One region of the Bradyrhizobium sp. SZCCHNS1022 genome, then DNA from elsewhere that is predicted to be linked to it. Evidence: predicted binding sites of a transcription regulator. Region 1 holds the regulator's gene; the other holds the start of a gene.

The links. The regulator PhoB, encoded in region 1, activates phosphate uptake and scavenging genes when phosphate is short. The targets are predictions, from matches to a motif close to TGTCATNNANCTGTCAT.
Region 2: ppk2 (polyphosphate kinase 2) is a predicted target of PhoB. The motif match lies at 4,576-4,592, and genes of this name have one in related genera.

What each region holds. Positions count from the first base shown of each region.
Region 1 covers NZ_JAUETT010000001.1:156,966-162,877, reverse strand. The annotation lists gene pstA (phosphate ABC transporter permease PstA) at 1-109, shown strand, start outside; gene pstB (phosphate ABC transporter ATP-binding protein PstB) at 106-927, shown strand; gene phoU (phosphate signaling complex protein PhoU) at 1,033-1,749, shown strand; gene phoB (phosphate regulon transcriptional regulator PhoB) at 1,765-2,469, shown strand; gene QX071_RS00725 (GcrA family cell cycle regulator) at 2,736-3,248, opposite strand; gene QX071_RS00720 (aspartate aminotransferase family protein) at 3,736-4,944, shown strand; gene argF (ornithine carbamoyltransferase) at 4,941-5,867, shown strand; gene QX071_RS00710 (hypothetical protein) at 5,864-5,912, opposite strand, start outside.
Region 2 covers NZ_JAUETT010000001.1:312,322-318,233, forward strand. The annotation lists gene QX071_RS01405 (hypothetical protein) at 1-231, shown strand, start outside; gene QX071_RS01410 (hypothetical protein) at 1,276-1,524, shown strand; gene QX071_RS01415 (sensor histidine kinase) at 1,719-2,495, opposite strand; gene QX071_RS01420 (hypothetical protein) at 3,062-3,244, shown strand; gene QX071_RS01425 (transglutaminase family protein) at 3,424-4,287, opposite strand; gene ppk2 (polyphosphate kinase 2) at 4,625-5,413, shown strand; gene QX071_RS01435 (sensor histidine kinase) at 5,555-5,912, opposite strand, start outside.

The sequences.
Region 1 (5,912 bases):
TGCCTATTGGAAGCAGCTGGCCTGGACCGGGGCCCTTTTGATTACCTTGACCGTACTTGCCCTGAACATCGGGGCCCGCATTCTGGGCGCCGAGAGGAGCGCAAAATGACCGACATGTCTGTTTCCGTCTCAAGTCCGGCGGGCGTCATTCCGAACAAATCCTTGCCGGACGCTCCGGCGAAGGTGACGGTCCGGAACCTGAACTTTTATTACGGCGATCACCATGCGCTGAAGAACATCAACCTGTCGCTCGGAACCAACCGGGTGACGGCCTTCATCGGACCGTCCGGCTGCGGCAAGTCCACGCTGCTGCGCATCTTCAACCGGATGTATGATCTGTATCCGGGCCAGCGCGCCGAAGGCCAGCTGATGCTGGACAACACCAACATCCTCGACCCCAAGCTCGACCTGAACCTCTTGCGTGCGCGCGTCGGCATGGTGTTCCAGAAGCCGACGCCGTTCCCGATGACGATCTACGAGAACATCGCCTTCGGCATCCGCCTGTATGAGAAGATCTCCAAATCCGAGATGGATGACCGGGTCGAGAAGGCGTTGCGCGGCGGCGCGCTGTGGAACGAGGTCAAGGACAAGCTCAACGCCTCGGGCCTGAGCCTTTCCGGCGGCCAGCAACAGCGTCTCTGTATTGCCCGCACCGTTGCGGTGCGTCCCGAGGTGATCCTGTTCGACGAGCCGTGCTCGGCGCTCGATCCGATCTCGACCGCCAAGGTCGAGGAGTTGATCCAGGAGCTGTCGGACAACTACACGATCGCGATCGTGACCCACAACATGCAGCAGGCGGCCCGCGTCTCCGACAAGACCGCCTTCATGTATCTCGGCGAGCTGATCGAGTTCGACGATACCAGCAAGATCTTCACCTCGCCGAGCGATCGGCGGACCCAGGACTACATCACCGGCCGCTTCGGCTGATGCCGGAAACGGACCCCTTGCATCGGTCGGCAAGGGGCAGTTGGCTGAGGCAGCGAGACCCGAATTGACGCGCCGGACTACGACGGCATTGCCGAGGAGATAGAGATGGCCAGTGAACATACCGTCAAGGCGTTTGACAGCGACCTGCAGGAGCTGACGCGGCTGGTCGCGGAGATGGGCGGCTTGGCCGAGCGGCTGATCGTGGATTCCGTCGACGCGCTGGTGCGGCGCGACGTCGCGCTCGGCGAGCGGGTGATCCAGACGGACGCCGAGATCGACAGTCTGCAGCGGCTGATCGAGGAGCGCGCGGTGCTCACCATCGCCCGCCGGCAGCCGATGGCGGTGGACCTGCGCGAGATCGTCGGCGCGATGCGGGTTGCGACCGACCTCGAGCGGATCGGCGACCTCGCCAAGAACATCGGCAAGCGCGTCGCCGCGCTGGAGAGCGATTTCCATCCCTTGAAGCTGATCCGCGGTTTGGAGCACATGACCGACCTGGTGCAGTCGCAGGTCAAGTCGGTGCTCGACGCCTATGCCGCCCACGATCTGCCGGCGGCGATGACGGTGTGGAAGGGCGACGAGGAGGTCGACGCCATCTGCACCTCGCTGTTCCGCGAGCTGCTCACCTACATGATGGAAGATCCCCGCAACATCTCGTTCTGCATTCACCTGATGTTCTGCGCCAAGAACATCGAACGGATCGGCGATCATGCGACCAACATCGCGGAAACCGTGTTCTACATGATCGAAGGCCAGCCGATGATCGACAAGCGTCCGAAGGGCGACATGACGTCCTTCGCGGCCACCGCCCCCGGAAACTGAGAGAGAAGCTGAGCGATGAGTGCGCGCATTCTGGTTGTGGAAGACGAGGAAGCGCTGACGACGCTGCTGCGCTACAATCTCGAGACCGAAGGTTACGAGGTCGAGACGGTTGCGCGCGGCGACGACGCCGACACGCGACTGAAGGAACGGGTGCCCGATCTCGTGGTGCTGGACTGGATGCTGCCGGGGCTGTCCGGCATCGAGCTGTGCCGGCGCCTGCGCGCCCGGCCCGAGACCAAGCAGCTGCCGATCATCATGCTGACGGCGCGCGGTGAGGAGAGCGAGCGGGTCCGCGGGCTCGCCACCGGGGCGGACGATTACATCGTCAAGCCGTTCTCGGTGCCCGAGCTGTTGGCCCGCGTGAAGGGTCTGCTCCGTCGCGCGAGCCCCGAACGGCTCGCCACCGTGCTCGCCTATGGCGACATCGAGCTCGATCGCGAGAAGCGCCGCGTCGCCCGCTCCGGCCGGCCGATCGATCTCGGGCCGACCGAATATCGGCTGCTCGAGTTCTTCCTGGAACATCCGGGCCGCGTGTTCAGCCGCGAGCAGCTGCTCGACAGCGTCTGGGGCCGCGACATCTACATCGACGAGCGTACGGTGGACGTGCACATCGGACGCTTGCGCAAGCTGCTCAATCCGGGACGCGAACAGGATCCGATCCGCACCGTGCGTGGCGCGGGCTATGCGCTCGACGACCGCTTCGCGAAGGCGGAATCGTGAGCTGAGGGCGATCGCGCAGCGACAAACAGCGACCGATCAAAGGCGGAGCTTCGGCTCCGCCTTTTTTGTCATGACAAGCGCGCTTGCAACGTGCGCCGCCGTCATCCCGGCGAACGCCGGTACCCATAACCGCAAATGCTGATGATAGAGCTGCAGCTGTAGCTAACATCCATCATAACCACGCCCGCCGGTGGTTATGGGTCCCCGCGTTCGCGGGGACGACAGCTGATGGCTGAGCTAACAGCGCGTCCAAGATGCGCAACAGATCAACGTGCCGGGCTCTTGCCGGGGTGACGACGGCGATCGGCCGCGGGCTGATAGGCGATGCGCGAATGCTGCGCGCAATAGGGCAGGCCGTTCAGCGCCTTGCCGCCGCAGAAGAAGAAGTCCGCGCTGGCGGGATCGCCGACCGGCCAGTGGCAGGTGCCTTCGCGGAGCTCGAGCAGCGACAGCCGCTGGTTCATCGGCACCACATTGTCGAAGGTGATCGGATCGGGCTCCGTCTCGACCTCGAACACCTGGGCGAGCGCGGTATTGCCGCGCGCCACCGGGCGGGCCACCCGCATCATCGGCTGAGCGGGGCGCGCCTTGCGCTGACGCGGAGCGGCGGCGGCAGGGCTCTTGGCGCGACCGGAGAGGCCGAGCCTGTGGACCTTGCCGATCACGGCGTTGCGCGTCACATTTCCGAGCTCCGCTGCGATCTGGCTGGCCGACAGTCCGGCCTCCCAGAGCTTTTTCAACTGCTCGACGCGATCGTCTGACCAGGTCAATACCGTCATCGCACCTTTCCCTTCGCGTTTCGCTGGCCAGTTTCGGGACAGCGCTGCGGTGCCAAACTCACGAAAATCCCTGCTCGCAGAATCCCTTAGCCCTCGCCGGGCGCGAGATGCGCGCCCGGACGTGTACGCCGAACCACCGAACTCTTAAGGATCAGACCTGCTGCACGAGATGTCGTACTCGATGCGAAAAACGCTACAATATGCCGTGACTCCCGCGCAAGAGTCGGGGGCCACCGTCCACACCTTCCGTCGATGTGGACCGGGAACGCTTAGCACTGTCATCGACCGGAAACCCCACCTGTTCCGCGCTGAGGCGGCTGGCTCACGCGTGTTGACAGCGAACGTCCTGCGCATACAATAGTTGTCCGTGCCGCCTTGAAAAGGCGGCACATTTTGTTTTCCAGGGCCGGGTCCCGGGTGCGCGATGGCGCTGCTTTGCGCCTCCTCGTGCGCGTCTTGACCGGCCCGTCAGCTCAAGTGATCAGCCATGACGGACGTCGCGTCGCATCTGCTCCCCGTATTTGCCCGGATCGATCTCGCCTTCGAGCGCGGCGAGGGCGCCTGGCTGATCGCGACCAATGGCGAGCGCTATCTCGACTTCACCTCCGGCGTCGCCGTGAATGCGCTGGGTCACGCGCATCCGCATTTGGTGAAGGCGCTGCAGGAGCAGGCGACCAAGCTCTGGCACATGTCGAACCTGTTCAAGAGCCCGGACGGCGAGCGGCTTGCGGCGCGGCTGTGCGAGCAGAGCTTCGCCGACTACGTGTTCTTCGCCAATTCCGGCGCCGAAGCGATGGAATGCGCGATCAAGATCACGCGCAAGCATCACGCCGCCAAGGGGCATCCGGAACGTTACCGCATCGTTACGTTCGAGGGCGCGTTCCACGGCCGCACGCTGGCGACGCTCGCGGCCACCGGCTCGGCCAAATATCTCGACGGCTTCGGCCCGCCGATGGATGGTTTCGACCAAGTCCCGCTCGGCGATCTCGAAGCGGTGAAGAAGGCGATCGGCCCGCACACCGCGGGCATCTTGATCGAGCCGGTGCAAGGTGAGGGTGGCGTGCGCACCGCGCCGCTGGGCTTCTACAAGGCCCTGCGCGAGCTCTGCAACGCGCACGGCCTGCTGCTCGTGTTCGACGAGGTGCAGACTGGCATGGGCCGCACCGGCGAGCTGTTCGCGCATCGCTGGCTCGGGGTCGAGCCCGACGTGATGTCGCTGGCGAAAGCGCTCGGCGGCGGTTTCCCGATCGGCGCGTGCCTCGCCACGGCCGATGCTGCGGCCGGCATGACGGCGGGCTCGCATGGTTCGACCTTCGGCGGCAACCCGCTGGCGGTGGCCGCGGCCAATGCGGTGCTGGACGTGATGCTGGCGCCGGGCTTCTTCGAGCACGCGCGCAAGATGTCGCTGCTGCTCAAGCAGAAGCTCGCCGCCGTGATCGATCGCCACCCGGAGGTGATCTCCGAGGTCCGCGGCGAAGGTCTCTTGATCGGCATCAAGGCCGTGGTTCCGTCGGCCGATCTGATCGCGGCGCTCCGCGACGAGAAGCTGTTGACCGTCGGCGCCGGCGACAACGTGGTGCGCTTCCTGCCGCCCTTGATCGTCAACGAAACCGAGATCGAAGAGTCGGTGCAGCGGCTCGATCGCGCCTGTACGGCGCTATCGAGCGGTCAGTCGAAGCAGGCAGCCGCGTCATGAGTAAGACCCCCCGTCATTTCCTCGACATATCTGAGGTTCCGCTACCCGAGCTGCGCTCCATGCTCGCGCTGTCCAGCGACATGAAGAAGAAGCTGAAGGCGCACGAGCCGGCGAAGAAGCCGCTCGAGGGCAAGGTGTTGGCGATGATCTTCGAGAAGCCCTCGACGCGCACCCGCGTCTCCTTCGACGTCGGCATGCGCCAGCTCGGCGGCGAGTCGATCATGCTGACCGGCGCCGAAATGCAGCTCGGCCGCGGCGAGACCATCGCCGACACCGCGCGCGTGCTGTCGCGTTATGTCGATGCCATCATGATACGGATCCTGAGCCACGATGCGCTGCTCGAGCTCGCGGAGTATGCCACCGTGCCCGTCATCAACGGGCTGACGCGGCGCTCGCATCCCTGCCAGGTGATGGCCGACGTGATGACGTTCGAGGAGCACCGCGGGTCCATCGAGGGCCGTACCGTGGCCTGGAGCGGCGACGACAACAACGTTTTGGCCTCCTGGGCCCACGCCGCGGAGCGCTTCAACTTCAGGCTCAATGTCGCGACCCCGCCGCAGCTCGCGCCGGGCAAGGTGATGAAGGATTTCATCCGCGCCACGAACGCGGATATTCGCCTTGGCCATGATCCGGAAGAGGCGGTTGCGGGCGCTGATTGCGTCGTCACCGATACCTGGGTGTCGATGGGCGACAAGGACGGCGAGCATCGCCACAATCTGCTCAAGCCCTATCAGGTCAATTCCAAGCTGATGTCGCTGGCAAAGCAGGACGCGATCTTCATGCACTGTCTGCCCGCCCATCGCGGCGAGGAGGTCACCGACGAGGTGATCGACGGCCCGCAATCGGTGGTGTTCGACGAGGCCGAAAACCGCCTGCATGCCCAGAAGGGCATTCTGGCCTGGTGCTTTGGGGCGGGAGCTTAAGGCCGCTCCACGAGCTGACGAACGATCTCGCCGTAGGTGCGCCGC
Region 2 (5,912 bases), 160 kb from region 1:
CTCTTGCTTGTTGAGCGTCTATTCAGCATCAGCCGCGATAAGCTTATGTCGATTCCTGCATTTGCCTGGTGCTACCACATGTTTCGTCAAGCCCAGGACTGGGTCGTGTCTCAGCAGGCATGGCAGCTCGTGCGCCGTTGGCGCTTCAACGCCAAGCAGGCCATTCGAAGATACGTCCTCGAATTCAACGCTTCGCAGAAGGAAAAGGGTCTTTCTTGGCGATCGCGCTGAACGTCGGCGCATGGCTGAGAAAATGCGCCGCCAGATACGTGAAAGCCTATCGCGACCTCGATGGTGGTCGCGCGACCGGAGACGATCGGCCCGCACCTGAAAGGCTGAAACGAAGTGGAAGGCGGCTGTCCAAAGGGCATGCTGAGATCTAAACCGGCGCTCGCAGCCCGGAATTGATCCACTTCATCGAGTTGGTTTCGCTGACGAACTTATCGACGTGATCGCAATCGATGCCCCGAAACGTGCGGATCTCGAATCCGATCTGAGAGGGTCTTATGTCCATCAGGACCATTGGACCCAGGCATTGAGGGCAGGTGTGGGGCTGAATTGCCATGCGGCTTGCGTCGAACAGGACTGCCAAGGAAGGCATGATGCTCACCTAAACTCAGGCGGGAGCGGTACAGAGCTCCCAGTCACCGGTCGATGCCTTGATGGGACGGTGATGGCATCAGTCTAGAAATCATCGCTGTCACGGCGCTGTTCTTTTCTGCTCATTAGCGAATATTTAATGGATTGGGGCGGCAGCGAGAGTACAGCCCACCGCGTCACATAATGCCTGGTTGGCGTTGGGTAACGGCCGGACCGGCGCTTTCCGCCGGTGATTGCCAGACCAGTAAATAAGTACCGGTAGCCGCTGCCATCTCCTGATTTCCCTCAAGATCCAGACGGTACTGAGCCGTGCGAGGATTGGCCCCCGTGCATCGCAATGGTCTTCAGATGCCCATCCTCGTCAGCCCGGTCGAGCGGCGCGGGTGGAATGGTGACAGCTTGAATCACACCACATTTGACGGCTGGCCTTCGGTGCGCGCAGGAACGTCGCCTGATCTGGCCAGTTAGCTCTCCAAGACCTCATCTGAGGGAGTGTTCGCGTGGAGAACCATCGGATCGGCGGCTCGGCGAAGAAGTTCGCCGGTAAGGTCGAGAGCACCGTCGTCTCGGCCTTGCTTTGGCGCAACGGCTGACGCGGCCGCCGCGGCGGGCGCGATAGCTTATGGGATATATCCGGGCAGTTCACGCTTCGACAACGGGTTTGGAGATTGGATCATGAGTGATGATGTGCCGCTGGCCCCTTTCCCCCACGAAGGCTTGGATCCTGCTCAAGAGCCGAAATCCTCCATCGCGGAAGTCTCTGAAGCTCTGAAGGAGACAGCCCATCGGGTTGCCGGCGCGATAGAAGCGGGCCGAAAGCCAGGGATGCCGCTGAGCATCTTGAGCAATATCGCGCGCGAAGCCCCTTTGGGTTCGCTGTTAGTCGCCTTCCTGCTGGGAGTTGCCATCGGCCGCCGGCGATAGCAGCCGGGGCCAGAAGCTCTCCGGTTGTCGAGATGGTTCGATTGAAATCAAACCGAATTCAAAGACGGCTGACGGACAACTGGCGCACTTAGGGGAGATCTTGCCGAGCCCCGTCACCCTGCTTGGACAGTGCCTTTGATTTGCTTCGCCGATCCGATGGCGCGGTCTTTGTCCAAAGGGGTCTCTTCCAATGCTCAGCCGCTTGAAAACAGCACGGTAAATCGCGCGCCCTGACCATCCGCGCCGCGACCGATCCGTAGCTCACCGCGGATCTGGTCGGTAAAGGATCGAACTATCTTCATTCCCAGCCCTTCGCCGGCGGCGGGGTCGAACCCCTCGGGCAAAGCCGGGCCATCATTGGAAACCGACAGCGCATAGCCATATTTCGGATCCGGCTCCAACTTGATGGCGATCCGGCCTTTGCCATACTTTGCCCCGTTCGTGATCAACTCGTTGGCGATAAAGCCAAGCGGAATAGCGGTGAAGGCAGGCAAATTGATCTCACTACCTTCGACGCGGATTTTTCCCAGGGAGGCGTCCGACGACGACATCGCAGAAAATTCGCGTCCAAGATCCTGAAGGAATTTCTTGAACTCGATTGTTCTCACACCATCGTAGGAATTTAGGCGATGGTGGATACGAGCAATCATGGAAACGCGATTAGCCGCCGCGGCCAATTGTGAGGCCGCTTCGGGATTGGTCGTATTGCGGCTCTGCAGCGCAAGAAGGCTGATGATCATCTGGAGATCGTTCAACAGGCGATGATCGGATTCCGCTTTCAGCAGTTCTTGTCTGTGAATCAACTCGTCCTGTTGAAGAAGTCGCGCCTCGGCTTTCGCAAGCGCCCTTCGCAATTGAACCGCCACAAGCCGGTCGCCCGTCGACTCCGCACGGGGCACATGTTGATCCGAGCGCTGAATAATCACCCCCGGAGGTAGATCGGGATCGCCTGACGGACGCTCATTATTCACGACATCGGCTCCCAATGAGCGGATCTTCTCATTGCACTCAACCACAAGGTGAATTTAGAGCCTTGCAAGAACGTCGAATTGATGCAAGTCAATTTCATCCGGCGCCCGGCCTTGCGAGCCCTGATGCTGTTGCGTCCCGTATTTCGCCCGAAACGCGCTTTTTTCAGCCGCCCGCCGATCAGCGCGCCAGCGATGCCTGCACCAATTCCGATGCCGTACCGCCGCTATAGCCGACGCGCCAAGCCCGACGAGCCACCGCGTGGTGGCAACAACGAGCGCAGAGGCATCGTCTTGGACGATCTGTTCATCACGGCATCTCCGAAACATTTTCGGGTAGCGCGGCCGCCTTCGGTGCAGCCGGCGTCTTCGGAAACGATGCGTAAGAATGATCCAGGAAAGATTGCGTCAATTGATTTAGCGCAACGTGAGCGAGTATCAATTGGACAAACTCAGTTTCGACGATCGGAGACGTTCGCGAAGCAGTGTCCTGCGCACGAGCGAGTGCCGATCTTTCTTTTGGTCCGCGGTGGCGCGCGCGTCGCTGCCACGGCCGCACGGGGGCTTCCATGCTTTCACTCATAATCGGGATCCTGATCATTTGCGTTGTCGGGGCAATTTGTTTCTGGGCCATCGACAAGTTCGTCAATGAATCCAGGCTGGCAGGTCTTCTCAAATTGCTGGTGGTGCTGATCTGCCTGGCCGCGATCCTTCAACGGCTGTTGCCTTTGGCGGGAATCAATTGGTTATAGCCGGCCCGCAATTTACCGCCGATCTACCGCGTGACGTATGCGGCACCCGTGGCCATCGCCTAGGCTGCGGGGCGCGAGGCGCGTCAGAAAAGTCCAGGCTCGACAGCGACCGTCCTTCATGAGCGCGACCGCCTTGAAGCCGAACGGTTGACCAGAAAGGCCGCTGAAAGCCCGTCGATCTAAGATGTGACAAGAACTTCTACAGACGTCCCGGCGAAAGCGCCGATGCTGCCGACGAAGCTGCCGGACACTGGGATCGTCTGCCGGATGTCGCGCGCGACCGCGACCGGGATCAAGTTGAAGCCGCCGAGGCTACGATTCGTCGGGTCGAATGTGATCCAGCCGGCTCCCGGTACGAAGACCTCCGCCCACGCATGGGTTGATCCCGCGCCGCTCGATCCGACGTTGTCCTGTTCCGGATTGTAAAGGTAGCCGGAGACGATTCTGGCTCCGAACCCGAGCATGCGTGCTGCTTCGGTGAACAGCACCGCGAGATCCCGGCATGACCCCCAGCCACGATTTAGGGATTCTACCGGCGTTTGGGTGCCCTCCTCCTCGCGGCTCTGGTACTGCACAGCTTCAGAAACGCCGACGCTGAGGTCCTTCAGCAGTGATAGCGTATCAGTCCGACTCCCTCGAACGAACATTTGTGCCCAATTTCGCAGGACCCCCGCCGTATCCGAGAACTGGGGGAGAGCCAGGGCGCCGAGATCGGTCCAATCGTCATCGGAATAGCGGAATGGATAAGACATGGCCGAGACGGCGATATCGAACACCGGCCATGCAACCGCATCGAGCTGAAGCTCTGCGGCGCTGGTGATCACCAGGCTGGAGGCCGTCATCTGAAACGTGGCCGTCGCGATTGCATTGCCGAACACATCGTGCGCCCAGGTCAAAGTCGCAGGCGGCGTCAGCGTGATGTTGCTCGAAATCAAACGAAGCTCGCGGCTCTCGCGCGGACGAAGCATCAAGCGGTGCGGCAGCAGGCGCACGTTTTCGTTGAATCGATAGGTCGTCGTGTGAAGAACCTTCAGGGTAATCAACGAAAGCTCCGATCGGGGCAGCCTTTGGGCCAGGCCCCTCATCCGGTGGCGCTCTCGGGAAGTATGGCCGAGTTGAACGTGCCACGCAAATGGCGATCCGGAGTCCGGACAGCCGAAACTGGGTGGACTTACGGACGAGGCACCGAGCAAGAACGTCGCGATTCATTCATGCGGCTATGTTGACGGCCGCCGAAGTGCAAGCACAACATCAGCTTCGCAGTGCGATCGTGATCCGACAGGCGTGACCTGACCGCCGGTCGGAGAGCTGCAAATATATGGACCACCTCGTGTCATCGCGCCGACGCTGGATGGTGAGGCGACCAGGAAGGAACGAACCATGAAGAACCGGCCAGCACGTCCGCAACATTTGAGTCGCCACAGATATCACGCGCTGCTGGTCCGGCTGCAGATCGAGCTCGTCAAGCTGCAGCGCTGCGTGATTGAGCGCGGCCAGCGTATCCTTGTCATCGTCGAAGGCCGCGATGCCGCCGGCAAGGATGGCACGATCAAGTCTATTGTCGAACATCTAAGCCCGCGTGATACCCGCGTCGTGGCGCTGGGGCCGCCAAGCAATCGGGAACGGTGTTCATGGTACTTCCAGCGTCACGTTTCGCACTTGCCAGCGGCGGGAGAGATCGTGCTGTTCAATCGCAGTTGGTACAACCGGGCCGGAGTCGAGCGTGTCATGGGGTTTTGCAGCAAGAAGGAAACCGAGGAATTCCTCGAGACCGTGCCGGCTTTCGAGGCGATGATCGAGCGTTCGGGTATCACCCTGCTCAAGTACTACCTTGATATTTCGAAACAGGAACAGAAGCGACGGCTTGCCGACCGCCAAAAAGACCCCCTGAAGCAATGGAAGATGAGCCCCGTCGATGCCAAGGCGCAGAAGTATTGGAAAGCCTATTCCGAGGCACGGGACAAGATGCTGGAGCGGACGCACACCGTCAGCTCGCCCTGGACCGTGGTCCGGGCCGGCGACAAGGAACATGCGCGACTTAATGTTATTCGCGATATGCTGTGGCGGCTGAATTATCCGGGAAAGCACCGTCGCCTCCACAGGCCGGATCCGGCGGTCGTTTTTCCCTACGACAAAGCCTGTTATGAGCGTGGCCTGATCGAGGCTTAAGGTGGCGTGGCTTGCCTTGATGCCTCAGTTTGCATCGAGCGAGATCGTGTCGCCTGCATTTTCGAGAGCGGAGCGGACGCTGTTGCGGCGGTCTTGCATTCACATGCACCGGCCGCTACCGGACGAAGGTCTCAAAGTTGCTCACCTTCCGATGCTCTCCTTGCTCATGATCAGCGTAGCGACAAGCCCCTCCTCCGACCAGTCGAATGCGATGGAGCCCCCAAGCTGGGCTGCCATGGTCCGCTGCATCAGGCTGCTTCCAAAGCCGTTGAGCATCGCGGGAGCCTTGAGAGGCGGACCGCCCCGCTCGGTCCAGGTCATGACGACTTCGTCGTCATGGGCATTGCACGACACGTCCAAAGTGCCCCTTGCCAGCGACAGCGAACCGTATTTCGCCGAGTTCGTTGCCAATTCGTGCAACACAAGTGCGAGCGTTGTACTCGACCTCTCGCCGACATTCATCTTCGGCACGGCAACGCGAATGCGGACGCTCGCTCCT